DNA from 2 places in the Cellulomonas palmilytica genome. Region 1 is predicted to be linked to the other one. Evidence: predicted binding sites of a transcription regulator. Region 1 holds the regulator's gene; the other holds the start of a gene.
What was found. The regulator HrcA, encoded in region 1, represses chaperone genes, less so after heat shock. The targets are predictions, from matches to a motif close to TTNGCACTCGNNNNNNNCGAGTGCNAA.
Positions count from the first base shown of each region.

Region 2: a site for HrcA is predicted at 2,116-2,142, ahead of F1D97_RS06525 (FmdB family zinc ribbon protein). Genes of this name have one in related genera too.

Region 1 covers NZ_CP062221.1:3,079,391-3,086,972, reverse strand. The annotation lists gene F1D97_RS13985 (DUF2189 domain-containing protein) at 1-105, shown strand, start outside; gene F1D97_RS13980 (DUF3097 domain-containing protein) at 169-1,020, opposite strand; gene hrcA (heat-inducible transcriptional repressor HrcA) at 1,189-2,208, shown strand; gene dnaJ (molecular chaperone DnaJ) at 2,287-3,417, shown strand; gene F1D97_RS13965 (16S rRNA (uracil(1498)-N(3))-methyltransferase) at 3,533-4,291, shown strand; gene ppdK (pyruvate, phosphate dikinase) at 4,410-7,115, opposite strand; gene F1D97_RS13955 (PhoH family protein) at 7,432-7,582, shown strand, end outside.
Region 2 covers NZ_CP062221.1:1,386,995-1,394,576, reverse strand. The annotation lists gene F1D97_RS06530 (penicillin acylase family protein) at 1-1,688, opposite strand, end outside; gene F1D97_RS06525 (FmdB family zinc ribbon protein) at 1,725-2,060, opposite strand; gene mscL (large conductance mechanosensitive channel protein MscL) at 2,323-2,871, opposite strand; gene F1D97_RS06515 (SAF domain-containing protein) at 2,920-3,591, opposite strand; gene F1D97_RS06510 (hypothetical protein) at 3,697-3,981, opposite strand; gene F1D97_RS06505 (hypothetical protein) at 4,026-7,582, opposite strand, start outside.

The sequences.
Region 1 (7,582 bases):
GGTGGTCTCGTCTGCGGCGTCGGTGCGCTCGTCACGGTCCCCGTCGCCCTGCTCGCGCAGGCGTACGTGTACCGCCGCCTGAACGACGAGCCCGTCGCCGCCTGACCCGGCTCGACGAGGACGGGCTCCCGCGCGCGGCGCGGGAGCCCGTCCTGCGTCCCGGGTCGGTCAGGCCGTGACGAAGTCGATGAGCTCCTCGACGCGACCCAGCAGCGAAGGCTCGAGGTCGGCGTACGTGCGCACCGAGCCGAGGATCCGCTTCCAGGCGTGCGCGACGTCCGCCTGGTCCGCGGCGGGCCAGCCCAGCTCCCGCAGGATGCCGAGCTTCCACTCGGTGCCGCGCTCGATCGTCGGCCACGCGGTCAGCCCGAGCCGCGCGGGACGCACGGCCTGCCACACGTCGACGTACGGGTGGCCCAGCACCAGCACGGTGCCGCGCGGTGCCACGCGCACCGCCTCGGCGGCGATCCGCGCCTCCTTCGACCCGCTGACGAGGTGGTCGACGAGCACGCCCACGCGCCGCTGCGGCGTGGGGGAGAACTCGCGCAGCGCCTCGACGAGGTGGTCCACGCCCTCGAGCAGCTCGACGACGACGCCCTCGACGCGCAGGTCGTCGCCCCACACCTTCTCCACGAGCTCGGCGTCGTGCTTGCCCTCGACCCAGATGCGGCTGCCCCGCGCCACGCGCGCCTTGGCACCCTGGACCGCGCGCGAGCCGGACGCGGTGCGCTCGGGTGCGCGCGGCGCCGTGGACGTGACGGGCGCGGTGAGCTCGACGGGCTCGCCGTCGACCCAGAACCCCGGACCGAGCGGGAACGTGCGCGTGCGTCCCTTGCGGTCCTCGAGCACGACGACGTGCTGGCCGCCGGACTTCTCGACGCGCACCACGGCCCCGACCCAGCCGGTCGTGACCTCCTCGACGACGAGCCCGCGCTCGGCGGCCTGCGGCCGGGACGTCCGCGGCCCTCGGTGGTGCTCGGTGCGCCCGCCGCCCAGCACGTCCGACCCGTAGCGATCCATCACCCTGGCTCTCCCTCGTCGCGGTCCGTCGGTCCGTCACCCTAGGGTGCGAGCGGACGGCTCGGGCGGTGCCCCACGGGCGCGGCGTAGGATTGGCACTCGGACCAGGCGAGTGCTACCACGGCGGCACGGCTGCGAGCGACGCGCAGCGCGACGGACGGAGGCGAGATGAGCGACGAGCGGCGGATGGACGTGCTGCGCGCGATCGTCGAGGACTACGTCTCGACGAGCGAGCCCGTCGGGTCGAAGGCACTGGTCGAGCGCCACGCGCTCGGGGTGTCGTCCGCGACGATCCGCAACGACATGGCCGCGCTCGAGGAGAGCGGGTTCATCGCGCAGCCGCACACGTCCGCCGGTCGCATCCCCACCGACAAGGGCTACCGCGTCTTCGTCGACCGACTCACGACCGTCAAGCCGCTGTCGGCGCCCGAGAAGCGCGCGATCGGCGCGTTCCTCGAGGACGCGGTGGACCTCGACGACGTCGTCGACCGCTCGGTGCGGCTGCTCGCGCAGCTCACGCACCAGGTCGCGGTCGTGCAGTACCCGTCCCTGCGCCGCTCGGCGCTGCGCCACATCGAGCTCGTGCCCGTGGCGCAGCGGCACCTGCTCGTCGTGCTGATCACCGACACGGGCCGCGTCGAGCAGCGCACGCTCGAGACGTCCGCGGAGCTCGACGAGGCCGTCGTCGCGCAGCTGCGCGCGACGCTCAACGTGCGCGTCGCGGGCCGTCGGCTCGCCGAGCTGCGAGGGCTGGTCGACGAGGTCGCGGAGCAGTACGCGCCCGAGGACGTCGCGCTGCTGCGGCAGGTCGTGGGCGTGGTCGAGGAGACGCTCGCGCAGGAGAGCGAGGAGCGCGTGGTGCTCGCGGGCACCGCGAACCTCGCGCGCGGCGGGACGGACTTCGCGCGCAGCCTCGGGCCGGTGCTCGAGGCGCTCGAGGAGCAGGTCGTGCTGCTGCGGCTGCTGTCCGAGATGGCCGAGGACGCCGCGTCGGTCTCGGTGCGCATCGGCCACGAGACGCAGCACGACGGCCTCGTCGAGACGAGCTTCGTCACGAGCGGGTACGGCGACGAGGGCGGCTCGGTCGCCCGGATCGGCGCGATCGGCCCGACCCGCATGGACTACCCGGCGACCATGGCGTCCGTGCGTGCCGTGGCGCGCTACCTCACGCGCATCCTGGCCGGGTAGCACCCGGCCGCGCGCACCGCGGACGCCCCGGCGTCCCGACCACCCGACGAGCCCGCCAGGAAGCGAGCAGACCACCTCGTGAGCAACGACTACTACGCGATCCTCGGCGTCCCGCGCGACGCGACGCCCGAGCAGATCAAGAAGGCGTACCGCAAGCTCGCCCGCGAGCACCACCCGGACGTCGCGGGCGACGACCCGGCCGCCGAGGAGCGGTTCAAGGACGTCTCGCGCGCGTACGAGGTGCTCGGCAACCCGGAGAAGCGCCGCGCGTACGACCTGGGCGGCGACCCGTCGTCGCCCGGCGGCGGCATGGGCGGGGGCTTCGGCTTCCAGGACATCTTCGAGACGTTCTTCGGCGCGGCGACGGGGGCGAGCGCGCAGCGCGGGCCGATCCCGCGGGCGCGTCGCGGCCAGGACGCGCTGCTGCGCCTCGACCTCGACCTCGCCGAGGTCACGTTCGGCACGCACCGCGAGGTCCCGGTCGACACGGCGGTCGTGTGCCCCACCTGCCAGGGGACGTGCTGCCGTCCCGGCACGTCGCCCCGCACGTGCGAGGTGTGCCACGGCCGCGGCACGGTGCAGCGCGTCGCGCGCTCGTTCCTCGGCCAGGTCATGACGAACCAGCCGTGCGCCGCGTGCCGCGGGTTCGGCACGACGATCCCCGAGCCCTGCACCGAGTGCGCGGGCGAGGGCCGCGTGCGTGCACGTCGCACGATCGCGGTGGACGTCCCCGCGGGCGTCGACACGGGCACACGGATCAAGCTCACGAGCCAGGGCGAGGTCGGCCCGGCGGGCGGCCCGCCCGGTGACGTCTACCTCGAGGTGCGCGAGCGCCGGCACGAGGTGTTCACGCGCGACGGCGACGACCTGCACGCGACCCTCTCGGTGCCGATGACCGCCGCCGCGCTGGGCACGGTGCTCACGCTCGAGACGCTCGACGGCGAGCAGGAGGTCGACCTGCGCCCGGGCACGCAGCCCGAGCAGGTCGTGACGCTCAAGGGGCTCGGCGTCGGGCACCTGCACGTCGGCGGGCGCGGCGACCTGCACGTGCACGTCGAGGTCACCGTCCCGACGAACCTCGACGACGAGCAGGCCGAGCTGCTGCGCCGGCTCGCGGCGCTGCGCGGCGAGGAGCGCCCCGAGGGCCGGCTCGCCGCCGCCCACCAGGGCGTGTTCGGCAAGCTGCGCGACAAGCTCGCCGGCCGCTGAGCCAGGCCGACGCCGCCCGCGCCGACCAGCCGCACCGACCAGCCGCACCGTCACGCGCGCCTCACCCGCACCTCACCCACACCGTCACCGCCTCGAGACAGGACCCGCACGCCCGATGACCGCACCCGTCTTCGTCGTCGACCCCGGCCGCCTCGACACCCTGGCGGCGGGGGACACCTTCCGCCTCGACGGCGCCGAGGGGCGGCATGCGGGGGTCGTGCAGCGCAAGGCGCGCGGCGAGCGCGTCGACGTCGTGGACACGCGCGGCGTGCGGGTCGTCGGGGTCGTCGCGCAGGTCGGCCACGAGGGCGTGGACGTCGAGGTGCTCGAGCTCGTGCGCGAGGCCACGCCGCGCGTGCGGCTCGTGCTCGTGCAGGCACTCGCGAAGGGCGACCGGGACGAGCTCGCGATCGAGGCCGCGACCGAGGTGGGGGCGGACGCGGTCGTCCCGTGGCAGGCGGACCGCTCGATCGTCGTGTGGCGAGGGGAGCGCGCCGCCAAGTCCCGCGCGCGTTGGCTGGGCACGGTGCGGACCGCCGCGAAGCAGTCGCGGCGCGCGTGGGTTCCGGACGTGGACGTCGCGCTCGACTCCAAGGCGCTCGCTGCCCGGGCGCGCGAGGTCGTCGCCGCGGGAGGAGCGGTGCTCGTGCTGCACGAGTCCGCCACGGACCCGCTGGCCGAGGCTGCGCTCCCGGACGACGGCGACGTCCTCGTCGTCGTCGGCCCCGAGGGCGGGATCGGCGACGACGAGCTCGCGCGGCTCGTCGACGCGGGCGCTCGGCCCGTGCGCCTCGGCCCGCACGTGCTGCGCACCTCGACCGCCGGCCCGGTCGCGCTCGCGCTGCTCGCGACGCGCCTGGGCCGCTGGGGCTGACCCCGCACCCGCACCGGCGCCCGGCGCGCCCGGGGAGCACGACGGCGCCGGCCCGCGTATCTCCGCGCGGACCGGCGCCGTGCTCGTGCCCGGACTCACCCCGCCGGGAAGGGGGCGGTCAGCGCGTGTCGCTCGCCGCCGCGACCGCCGAGCGACCGGCCTCGAGCCGCGCGACCGGCACCCGGAACGGGCTGCAGGACACGTAGTCCAGACCCACCGCGTGGAAGAACCGGATGCTCTCCGGGTCGCCACCGTGCTCGCCGCAGACACCGAGGTGCAGGTCGGGCCGCGTGGCGCGGCCCTCCTCGACCGCGATCTGCACGAGCCGGCCCACGCCGCGCGTGTCGACGGTCTCGAACGGGGAGACCGCGAGCACGCCGTTCGCGTTGTACTGCGGGAAGAACGCGCCCTCCACGTCGTCGCGCGAGAAGCCCCACGTGGTCTGCGTGAGGTCGTTCGTGCCGAACGAGAAGAACTGCGCCTGCGTCGCGAGACGGTCCGCGGTGAGCGCCGCGCGCGGCAGCTCGATCATGCAGCCGACCGGCAGGTCGAGCGTCTGCCCGGTCTCCGCGGACACGTCGGCCATGATCCGCAGCGCCTCCTCGCGCACGAGCCGCAGCTCCTGCACCGAGCCGACGAGCGGGACCATGATCTCGGGGCGCGGCGCGAGCCCGTCCGTGAGCAGCTGCGCGGCCGCCTCGCACACCGCGCGGATCTGCAGCGCGAACAGCCCCGGCACCACGAGCCCGAGCCGCACGCCGCGCAGGCCGAGCATCGGGTTGGCCTCGTGCATGCGCCGCACCGCGGCGAGCAGGGTCACGTCGTGCGGGTCGACCTCGCCGCGGGACTCGGCCAGCGCGACCTTCACCGAGAGCTCGGTCAGGTCGGGCAGGAACTCGTGCAGCGGCGGGTCGAGCAGCCGGATCGTGGTCGGCAGCCCGTCCATGGCCCGCAGGATCCCGACGAAGTCCTCACGCTGGACGGGAAGGAGCGCGTCGAGCGCGGCCTGGCGCTCGTCGTCGTCGGCCGCGAGGACCACGCGCTCGACGAGCAGGCGGCGGTCGCCGAGGAACATGTGCTCCGTGCGGCACAGGCCGATGCCCTGCGCACCCAGGCGCCGCGCGCGGGCGGCGTCCTCGGGCGTGTCGGCGTTCGCCCGGACGCCGAGGCGGCGGACGGCGTCGGCGTGCGTGAGGATCCGGTCGACCGCGACGACCAGCTCGGCCGTCTCCTCGTCGGGTGCCTCGGCGAGCGCGGCGTCGATGCCGTCGTCGAGGTACCGGCTCACCGGCGAGGGGCGCACCGGCACGGAGCCGACGAAGATCTCGCCCGTGCTGCCGTCGATCGCGATGACGTCCCCCTCGTGGACCGTGCGCGGGCCCACGTGCAGGCGCCGGCCGGCGAGGTCGATGTCGAGGGCCTCGGCGCCGACCACGCAGGTGCGGCCCATGCCGCGCGCGACGACCGCGGCGTGCGACGTCTTGCCGCCGCGTGCCGTGAGGACGCCGACCGCGGCGATCATGCCGCCCAGGTCGTCGGGGTTGGTCTCGCGGCGGACCAGGACGACGTCCTTGCCCTCCGCGGCCCATTCCTGCGCGGTCTCCGCGTCGAACACCGCCATGCCGACGGCCGCACCCGGGGAGGCGGCCATGCCCTTCGCCAGGAGGTCGCGCTCGGCGTCCGCGTCGAACTGCGGGAACAGCAGCTGGGACAGCTGCGCGCCGGTGACGCGGTCGAGCGCCTCGTCCATCGTGATGAGGTTCTCGTCGACGAGCTGCACGGCGACGCGGAACGCGGCGGGCGCGGTGCGCTTGCCCACGCGCGTCTGCAGCATCCACAGCTTGCCGCGCTCGACGGTGAACTCGATGTCGCACAGGTCGCGGTAGTGCGTCTCGAGCCGGCGCATCGCGCGGCGCAGGTCCTCGTACGCCTCGGGGTCGAGACGCTCGAGCTCGGCGAGGCCGGAGGTGTTGCGGATGCCGGCGACGACGTCCTCACCCTGCGCGTTGGCGAGGTAGTCGCCGTACACGCCGGAGCGGCCGGTCGCGGGGTCGCGCGTGAACGCGACGCCCGTGCCGGAGGTCGGGCCGAGGTTGCCGAACACCATCGCGCACACGTTGACCGCGGTGCCGAGGTCGTCCGGGATGCGCTCCTTGCGGCGGTACAGCCGCGCGCGCTCGGTGTTCCACGAGTCGAACACGGCGGTGATCGCGAGGTCGAGCTGCTCGCGCGGCGACTGCGGGAACTCGCGCCCGGTCTGGTCGCGCACGATGTCCTTGTAGACGCCGACGAGGTCGCGCAGGTCGTCGGTGCCGAGCTCGACGTCCGAGCTGACGCCGCGGGCGGCCTTCGCCTTGTCGAGCGCGTCGGCGAACTCCTCGCCCGGGATGCCGAGCACGGTGCGGCCGAACATCTGCACGAGCCGCCGGTAGGAGTCCCACGCGAAGCGCTCGTCACCGGTGAACGCGGCCAGGCCGTGCACGGTGAGATCGTTCAGACCGACGTCGAGGACGGTCTCCATCATCCCGGGCATCGAGAACTTCGCGCCCGAGCGGACCGAGACGAGCAGCGGGTCGGCCGGGTCGCCGAAGTGCCGCTGCATGGCGTCCTCGAGCCGTCGCATCGCCATGGTGACCTCGACGCGCAGCTCGGCCGGCACGTCGCCGTCGGCCATGTACTCACGGCACGCCTGTGTCGTGATCGTGAACCCGGGCGGCACGGGCAGGCCCAGGCGGGTCATCTCCGCCAGTCCCGCGCCCTTGCCGCCGAGCAGGTCGCGGGCGTCCTTGTCGCCTTCGCTGAAGTCCCATACGTAGCCGGCCACGGCTCCACCTCCTGGGAGTACGGCCAGGCGTCCTTGCCCGACCGCGAGTAGCACACCCGAGCCCCGTCGCGCGGGTGACGGTCCCAGTCTCGTCCCACCAGGCGGACACCTCCACGGGACCAACGTCCGGCGTCACCACCTGCTGCGATGCCGACCCCGCGGTTGCTCCGGCTCCGGACGTCCATGCCCGGAGCAACCGCGGGGTCGGCCCGTGGGAAGGCGGGGGGAGCGCGCAGCGGGGAAGAGCGGTGGGGGTGGGGGAACGTAGGATGGGGCAGCAGACCACGACGAAGGAGCGACGGCGCACGCCGAGCACATGGCCGAGACGAACCCCGCACCGCGCGGCGCGAGCACCGCAGCGCCGCACACCGGCGCACCCGCGCTCGTCGAGCACCGCATCACCGTCCCGTCCGAGGTCTCGATGGTCGAGCTGCTCGGGCTGCGCGACGAGGTGCTCAAGGAGATCG
Region 2 (7,582 bases), 1.7 Mb from region 1:
TCGTCCGTGAGGAACGGACCGACGCCCTGCGGCGTGACCGCCTGATTCGCCGCGACGACGAACCCCTCGGCCGGGTCGAGCGCGCGCGGCATCTCCTCGGGGTCGACGTACCCCTGCCAGTCGTAGGCCGGGTCCCAGCCCGGGCGCGGCCACGTGCCGTCCGACGGCACCTCACCGGTGATCTTCTGCCGCACCGGGATGCGGCCGGGCGCCTGGTAGCCGATGTGCCCGTCCGTCGTCGCGAACACGATGTTCTGCGAGGGCACGTCGAGCAGCCGGCCCACGCGCGCGATGTCGCTCGCGTCCTTCGCGGTCGCCGTCGAGAGGACGGCGTCGGCCGTGTGCCCCGGCGCCAGCGCGGTCCACGCGAGCGCGACCTCGTACCCGCGGCCCGACGTCCCGTCCGGCATGGGCGCGTCACCGGCCCGGTCGACGTCCAGCACGTCGGACACGATCGGCCCGTGCACGCTCTGGCGGACCTCGATCGTCACGTCCTCGCCGCCGTTGACCTTGATGACCTCGGTGCGCGTCCGGATCGGCGCGGTGCCGTCGCCGCGCACGGTCCGGTTCCCGTCGACGCGCTCGAGGAAGAAGTCCGTGACGTCCGCGCCCAGGTTCGTCAGGCCCCACGCGAGGTCCGCGTTGTGGCCGATGACGACGCCCGGGAAGCCCGCGAACCCGAAGCCCGACACGTCGAACGGGCACGCCTCGTCGACGGTCGCGCAGCGCAGGCCGACCTGCATCCAGATCCCCGGCGCGGAGATGCCCAGGTGCGGGTCGTTCGCGAGGATCGGCGACCCGCTCGCGGTGTGCTCGCCCGCGACCACCCACGAGTTCGACCCCACCCCCTCGCCCTCGCCGACGAGGTGCGGGACCGCGTCGAGCGCCTTCTGCGCGCTGTCGACGGCCGCCTGCAGGCCCGCGTCGTCGAGGTCCAGGTCCGTGGTCGCGGACGCCGGCTCAGCGCTCGTCAGGTCGTCGGCCGCGACGATCGGCTGGTTGACGTCGTACGGGTACGTCGGGAACAGCTGGTCGACCTTCGCGACGTCCCGCACCGACGCGTACGCGCGGGCCCGCGCGAGCTCGTCCTCGTAGTTGCCGCGCAGGTCCCACGCCATGGCCTTGAGCCACGCGAGCGAGTCGACCGCGTCCCACGGTTCGGGGGCCTCGACGTCCACCTGCAGGCCGAGGACGGTGTACTCCACCGCGATCTGCGAGGGCGCCTTGCCGTCCAGGTAGGCGTTCACGCCGTCCGCGTACGCCTCGAGCGCCTCGCGCGTCGAGGCGTCGACGATCCCGAGCTCCTCCTGCGCGACCCGGTGCCAGCCGAACGTGCGGATCACCTTGTCCGCGTCGAGCGCGTCCTCGTTCTCGCCGACGAGCTCCGAGAGCCGGCCCGCGACGACGTGCCGGCGGTAGTCCATCTCGAAGAACCGGTCCTGCGCGGCGACGTAGCCCTGCGCGAGGAACAGGTCGTGCGGGTCCTGCGCCGTGATCGTCGGGACGCCGCGCGCGTCGCGCGTCACCGTCACCTCGTCGTGCAGGCCCGCGACCTCGAGCGTCCCGCTCACCTGCGGCAGCGGGCGGCGCACGACGACGAACGCGGCGACGACCGCCGCGACCAGCGCGACGACGAGGACGATGGCGACCGAGAGGACGGTCAGACGGGCGGCACGGCTACGGAGCACGTCTGCGAGGGTAGTGCGGGCGTGGGGCGGCTGCCGTCAGGACGCAGCGGGAGCGGCGGCCGGAGCGGCGGCCGGGGCCGGGCTCGACGTGCTCGTCGACGACGAGGTCGACGACGACGAGTCCGACGACGAGGTGCTCGTCGACGACGCGCTCTTGTCGGACGAGACCGCGGGGACCGACGACGACTTCGCGCCCGAGCGCGCGTCGTTGCGGTAGAAGCCGGAGCCCTTGAACACGACGCCCACCGAGGAGAACACCTTGCGCAGCTTGCCCTCGCACTCGGGGCAGACCGTCAGCGAGTCGTCCGAGAACGACTGGTGGATGTCGAAGGCGTGGCCGCACGCCGTGCACGCGTACGAGTAGGTGGGCACCGGTTCTCCCTGGTTCGTCCGTGATGGCGCGAGCCGGGCGCCGGGGTGGCGCAGCCTGGCACTCGCACGTTCCGAGTGCCAATGGTAACGACCCGTGCAACCCCTCCGACTCCCCGCGCACGCGTGGTTCGCCCCACACACCCTCCCTCCGGCGCCCCGCCCAGGGACCGGCGACGCGCGCAGACGACGAGGACCGCCCGGCCGGTGGCGGGGCGGTCCTCGTGCGGGAGCGCGTCAGGGGGTGCGCGTCAGGCGGCGCGCGTCAGGCCGTCGGCGCGGGCGGCGTCGGGCCGTCCTCGGGCCGGATCGTCGGCGGCGTCGTGAGGTCCGACTGCAGCGCGGGCGTCGGACGCTGGGCCAGCAGGTCGCGGATCTCCTGCAGCAGCAGGATGTCCTCGGCGGGCGCGGCCGGCTCGGCCTCCTCGCCGCGCTTGCGACGCGCCGCGAGCTTGTTCAGCGGCAGCACGACGACGAAGTACACGGCCGCGGCGGTGATGAGGAACGTGAGCGCCGCGCTGATGATGTGCCCGAAGCTGATCGGGGTCTTGCCCTCCGGGCCGAACGCCAGGACCTCGTCCAGGTTCGGCTGCCCGAAGACCCAGCCGATGAGCGGGTTGATGAACCCGTCGACGATCGACTGCACGAAGGCGCCGAACGCGGCACCGATGACGACACCGACCGCGAGGTCGACCGCGTTGCCGCGGGAGATGAAGTCCTTGAACCCCTCGAACACCTTCGCGAGGCCCTTGGCCCCGGAGCCGAGGGCGTTCGCGGCGGACCCCGCCGCCGAACCGACTGTGGACTGCGACACGAGTACCTCCGATGAGCGCGGGGCGCGACGGCCTGGTCAGACGTTCGATCATGGCACGACCACGGCACTGAGCAACGCGCCGACGGCAGCTCCGGAGAGGGCCGCGGCCTCGTCGGGCGTCACGGCGAGCAGAACGGGAGGGATGTCCGTCTCGCCGCCCACCGCCCACCCGCCCTCGTCGTCGCCCGGCGCGACCGGGAGGACGAGCGCGCGCCGCGCGACGACCACGCCCTGCGCACCGGTCTCGGCGGCAGCCGCGAGCACGTCGATCCGCGTCCCGGGCGTCAGCAGCGCGGCCATCGCCGGGTCCGCGAGCCGCACGGCCGCGACGACCGTGCCCGGCGGGCCCACGAGGTCCTCGGACGTCAGGAGCCCCGGCACCACCGGCAGACCGGCGGGCACGGGCACGGCGGTCGCCCGGCCGACCAGGCCGTCCGCCCTGGCCCGCGTGGAGTCGAGCGCGAGGCCCGCCGGGAGCCGCGCCACGCGGAGGTCGCCTGCGGCGAGCGTCGTGCCCGCCGGCAGGTCACGCGCGGCGACGACGACCGCGCGGACCTGCGGCGCGGGCGGGCGCAGCACCTGCAGCGCCGATGACGCCGCGATCCCGACGCCGACCGCCGCGACCACGAACCGCCACCGCCACAGCACCCCGCGCCACGCGGCGCGCACGGGGCGGCGTCGCCGCTCGAGCGGCGGGACGGGGAACCTGGTCGACGGCACGCCCGCACGCTAGGCAGCCGCCGCACACGGTCGGCACCGCCTGATGCGGACCTGGGGACGGGCCGGCGCCGACGAGGGGCTGGGGTCGGGTCGCGGCCGGTCAGGTCACCAGTGCGGGGGCTTGTCGCGACGCAGGCGCTCGTCGTTCGCGTCGGAGCCGTCGCCCCAGCCGACGTCGGAGTCGTCCGCGCTGCGCACCGCGAGCAACGCGTCACCGGACCGGTCGCGCGGACCACCGGCGGGCGGGGAGGGCGGGGCGGGCGGAACCACGGGCTCAGGCGCGGGCACCGCGGGCAGCGTCGTGCGCAGCACCGACTCGTCGGTCCCGACCGTCCCGGGCTGACGCACCGCGCGCCGAGGACGACGCGCCCGGGGTTCCTGACCGTTCACCGCTCGATCATCGCACCGCACACGCGTCCGCCCGCCAGGGTGGCTCAGGACAGGGCGCGCTCGATCGCGCCGCGGACCGCGGTGTCGATGCGGTACGAGCGGCGCGTGACCCCGAGCTCGTCGCGCAGGGCCGCCGCGAGCTCGTCGCGCGAGCGCTGCACGCCGTCGGACTGCAGCCAGCCGACGAGGTCGTCGAGCTGGTCGTCGCTGTACGCGGCGATCGGCAGACCGCGGCGCACGTCAGGGCGCGGCAGCGCACGCACCGGGAGCGCGGGCTGCTCGGTCCGCACGACCGACAGCGGACGGCGCTGCGCGTCGTCGACCACCACCCCGTCCATCGCGACCGGCACGACGCCCGTGCGCGGCGCGTTCTGCACGACCATCGCGCCCGTCACGGCCGGCGGCTCGGTCGGGGTCGAGGCGTGTCCCGCGGTCGGGCTCGCGGGCCGCTGGGAGGCCTCACGCTGCGCGGGCACCGCGGGCGTCGGGGCCGTCCCCGTCGGTCCGACGACCGCCGGACCGGGCTCCGCCGAGGTGCCCGCGGCGGGCACCTCGGGAGCAGGCGCCGCGGCAGCGGGAGCCGTCGGAGCGGCTGCGCTCGCCGTGGGTGCGGCGCCCGCACGCTCGTCGTGCCCGCGGCCCTTGCGCTGACGGCCCTTGCGGCGCGCCGCACGTCCCCGCGGCTCGGCCGTGGCGTGGTCGGCGCCCTGCCGGGCAGGCGTGGGGCTCACGGGCGTGAACACGCCGGCCGCGGGAGCCTCGTGGCGGTCGACCGACCCCTGGGCAGGCGTGGGAGCAGTGGGCGTGGGAGCAGTCGGCGTCGGTGCAGCAGCAGTCGGCGCCGTGGTCGTCGGCTCGTCGACGCCGTCCTCGGCCCGCGCTCGCTCGTCGGTCGCTCGCTCGTCGGACACGGACACGGACGCGGACGCGGGCGCGTCGGTTCGCCTGCCGCGCACCTCAGCACCCAGGGCGCGCTCGTCGTCGGTCCACGACTGCGGCAGGCCGATCACGGCGGTGCCGGTGCGCGGCTCGACGGGCGCGGGCACGGCGCGGTGCACGTAGCGGCGGATGCGGTCGACCTCGGCCTCGGGGTCGAGGAACGCGGCCGCGGACCACACGCGCACGACCGTCCAGCCGAGCCGTTCGAGCCGGTCGGCGGTGAGCCGCTCGCGCACGCGCACGGACGGCTCGCCGACGTACGCGTCGTCGTCGGTGAGGACGGCGACGAGCATGCGTCCGGGCAGGGACGGGTGGCCGACGACCATGGGGATGCGCTGCCCGCCGGGCACGCCGTAGTCGAGCTCGACGACGAGCCCGTGCCGCCACAGGCGTTCGGCGAGGTCGACGAGCAGGCGGTCGGGGTCGACCGCGTGGGACGCGGGTGCGGTCTGGCCGGCACCGCGCTCGGCGGCGAACGCGAGCAGGTCGCGCAGCAGGCGGGGGCCGTCGCCGCGCAGGCGCTCGGGGTCGAGGTCGTCGGCGCCGAAGCAGGCCACGACGCCGAGGCGGTGGCGGGTCGAGCCGAGCGCGTCGAGCAGGAGCGCGTCGCCGCCGGGGCCGGACAGCACGCCGAACGTGTGCAGCACGCGGCGGTGCGGCGTGCGGCCGAGGCCGAGCGACAGCAGCACGGCGTCGCGGTGCAGGCCGGCGACCCCGGTGAGGTCGGTGACGACGAACGGCTCGGGCCGCGCGGGGTCGAAGAACGCCGCGAGCGCGGGGTTCGTGCGGACCTCGTCGAGCACGGCCTCACGGACGGCCTCGGCATGCGCGGGGGTCACGGTGACGACCGCGAGCGACTCCTCGGGCCGGGACAGAGCGTGCTCGAGCACGAGGTCGACGGTGTGCGCGACCTCGGCGGCGGTGGTCTCGACGACGCCGCTGCCCTGCGCGGGCATGCCCGTGCCGTCGACGACGTCGAGCCGCACGAGCGGGCGGCTCGTGGGCAGCGGGGTCGCGACCAGCGCGTCGCCGTAGCCGTGCTCGGACAGGAACGTGGTGAGGTACGGGTCGCGCGCGACGGTGTCGGCGCGCAGGGTCGCGCGCGGCAGGACGTCGGCGAGCTCGCGCACGGCGCTGCCGGACGCGCAGCGCGCGTCGCCGACGACGACGACCTGGCGGCCGCGCGCGATCGCGGCGAGCGCGACCTCGGTGGGCAGGTGCGCGGCGGCGCCGAGCACGACGAGGTCGACGGTGCGGGACGCGGGGAGCACCTGCGGGACGAGCATGGGGCTCGCGACGAGCACGGGGCGCAGCCGGCGCGCGACGTCGGGGTACCGGGCGAACGTGTCGCGCAGCGACGTGAGACGCTCCTCGACGAGCTCGGCGAACAGCTCCTCGGCCTGCTCGCGGTGCCGGCGCAGCACGGCGGCGACCTGCGCGGCCACCGCGGTGCGCACGGGCGGTGCGAGGCTCGCGACGTGCGCGCGGTCGAGCTCGGCGTACCGCTGTGCCATGGCGCCGAGCGCCTCGCCGTCGTAGCCGGCGAGCGCGGGGTCCTCGGCGATGATCTGCTCGATGACGGTGCTCCACCACGCGAGCTCGAGCTCGGCGGGCGCGTAGGCGGCGGCGATGCGCCGCTCGGCGAGGTCGTCGACGAGATCCCCGAGGCCCGCGTCGCGCAGGCGGTGCAGCAGCCCCGTGCGGTCGGGCAGCGTGTCGAGCGCCTCCTGCGCGCCGCGCAGCCGTTCGAGCCGCTCGGTGAGCGCGGCCAGCGGCAGCGCGCACAGGCCCCCGCCGCCGGGCGTCGTGGCGAGCACCTCGTCGAGCGCGCGGAGGTCCTCGCGCACCGCGCGGTACTCCTCCTCGAGCGTCTCCAGGCCCTCGGGCAGGCGCGGCCAGCCGCCGCTCGGGCAGTGCGCCTGCCACGTCTCGCGGCGCGCCTGCACCTCGACGAGCGCGGTGTGCAGGTCCGCGACGGGGCGTCCGGGGCGCACCATGTCGCGCGCCTGTCGGCGCAGGCGGCGCCGCAGCCAGTAGCCCATCGCGATCCCGCGCTCGGCACGCCACTGCTTGGTGGCGGTCGCCGCGACGAGGTCCGCCGCGGTCCGCTCGAACACGATCGGCAGGAACACGTCGAGCGACGCGCGCACGCCGTCGAGCATGCGCAGCTGCTCGCCCCACGCGTCGACGGTCTCGGCGGGCAGCAGACCCGTCTCGGCGTCGACCTGCGCGGAGCGCTGCGCGAGGCGCGGCAGGGCGTCGTCGAGCAGGCGTGCGAGGCGGCGGCGGGCGACGTCCGCGTCGGCGTGCGTGCGCAGGTCCGCGCCGTACCAGGGGGTGTCGGTCGGCCGCACGGAGAACGCGCCGAGCTCGCCCGCGCGGCGCAGGTCCGCGGCGAGCCGCGAGCGGTCCGCGCCGTCGAGCGCGCGCGCGACCTCGGGGGCGAGGCGCACGGTCGTGCGGGGTGCGGGGCGCGTGGACGTCAGGCGCGCGAGGTGCTGCAGCGCGTCGTACGCGGACACGCCGAACGGCTCGCGGGGCGTGTGCAGGCCGGCGACGTAGCCGCGCAGCGCCTCACGGTGCCCGACGAGGTCCGAGCGCAGCGCCTGCACGCCACGCGGGTCGACGACGGGCGACTCCATGGTCATCGCGCCGAGCATCC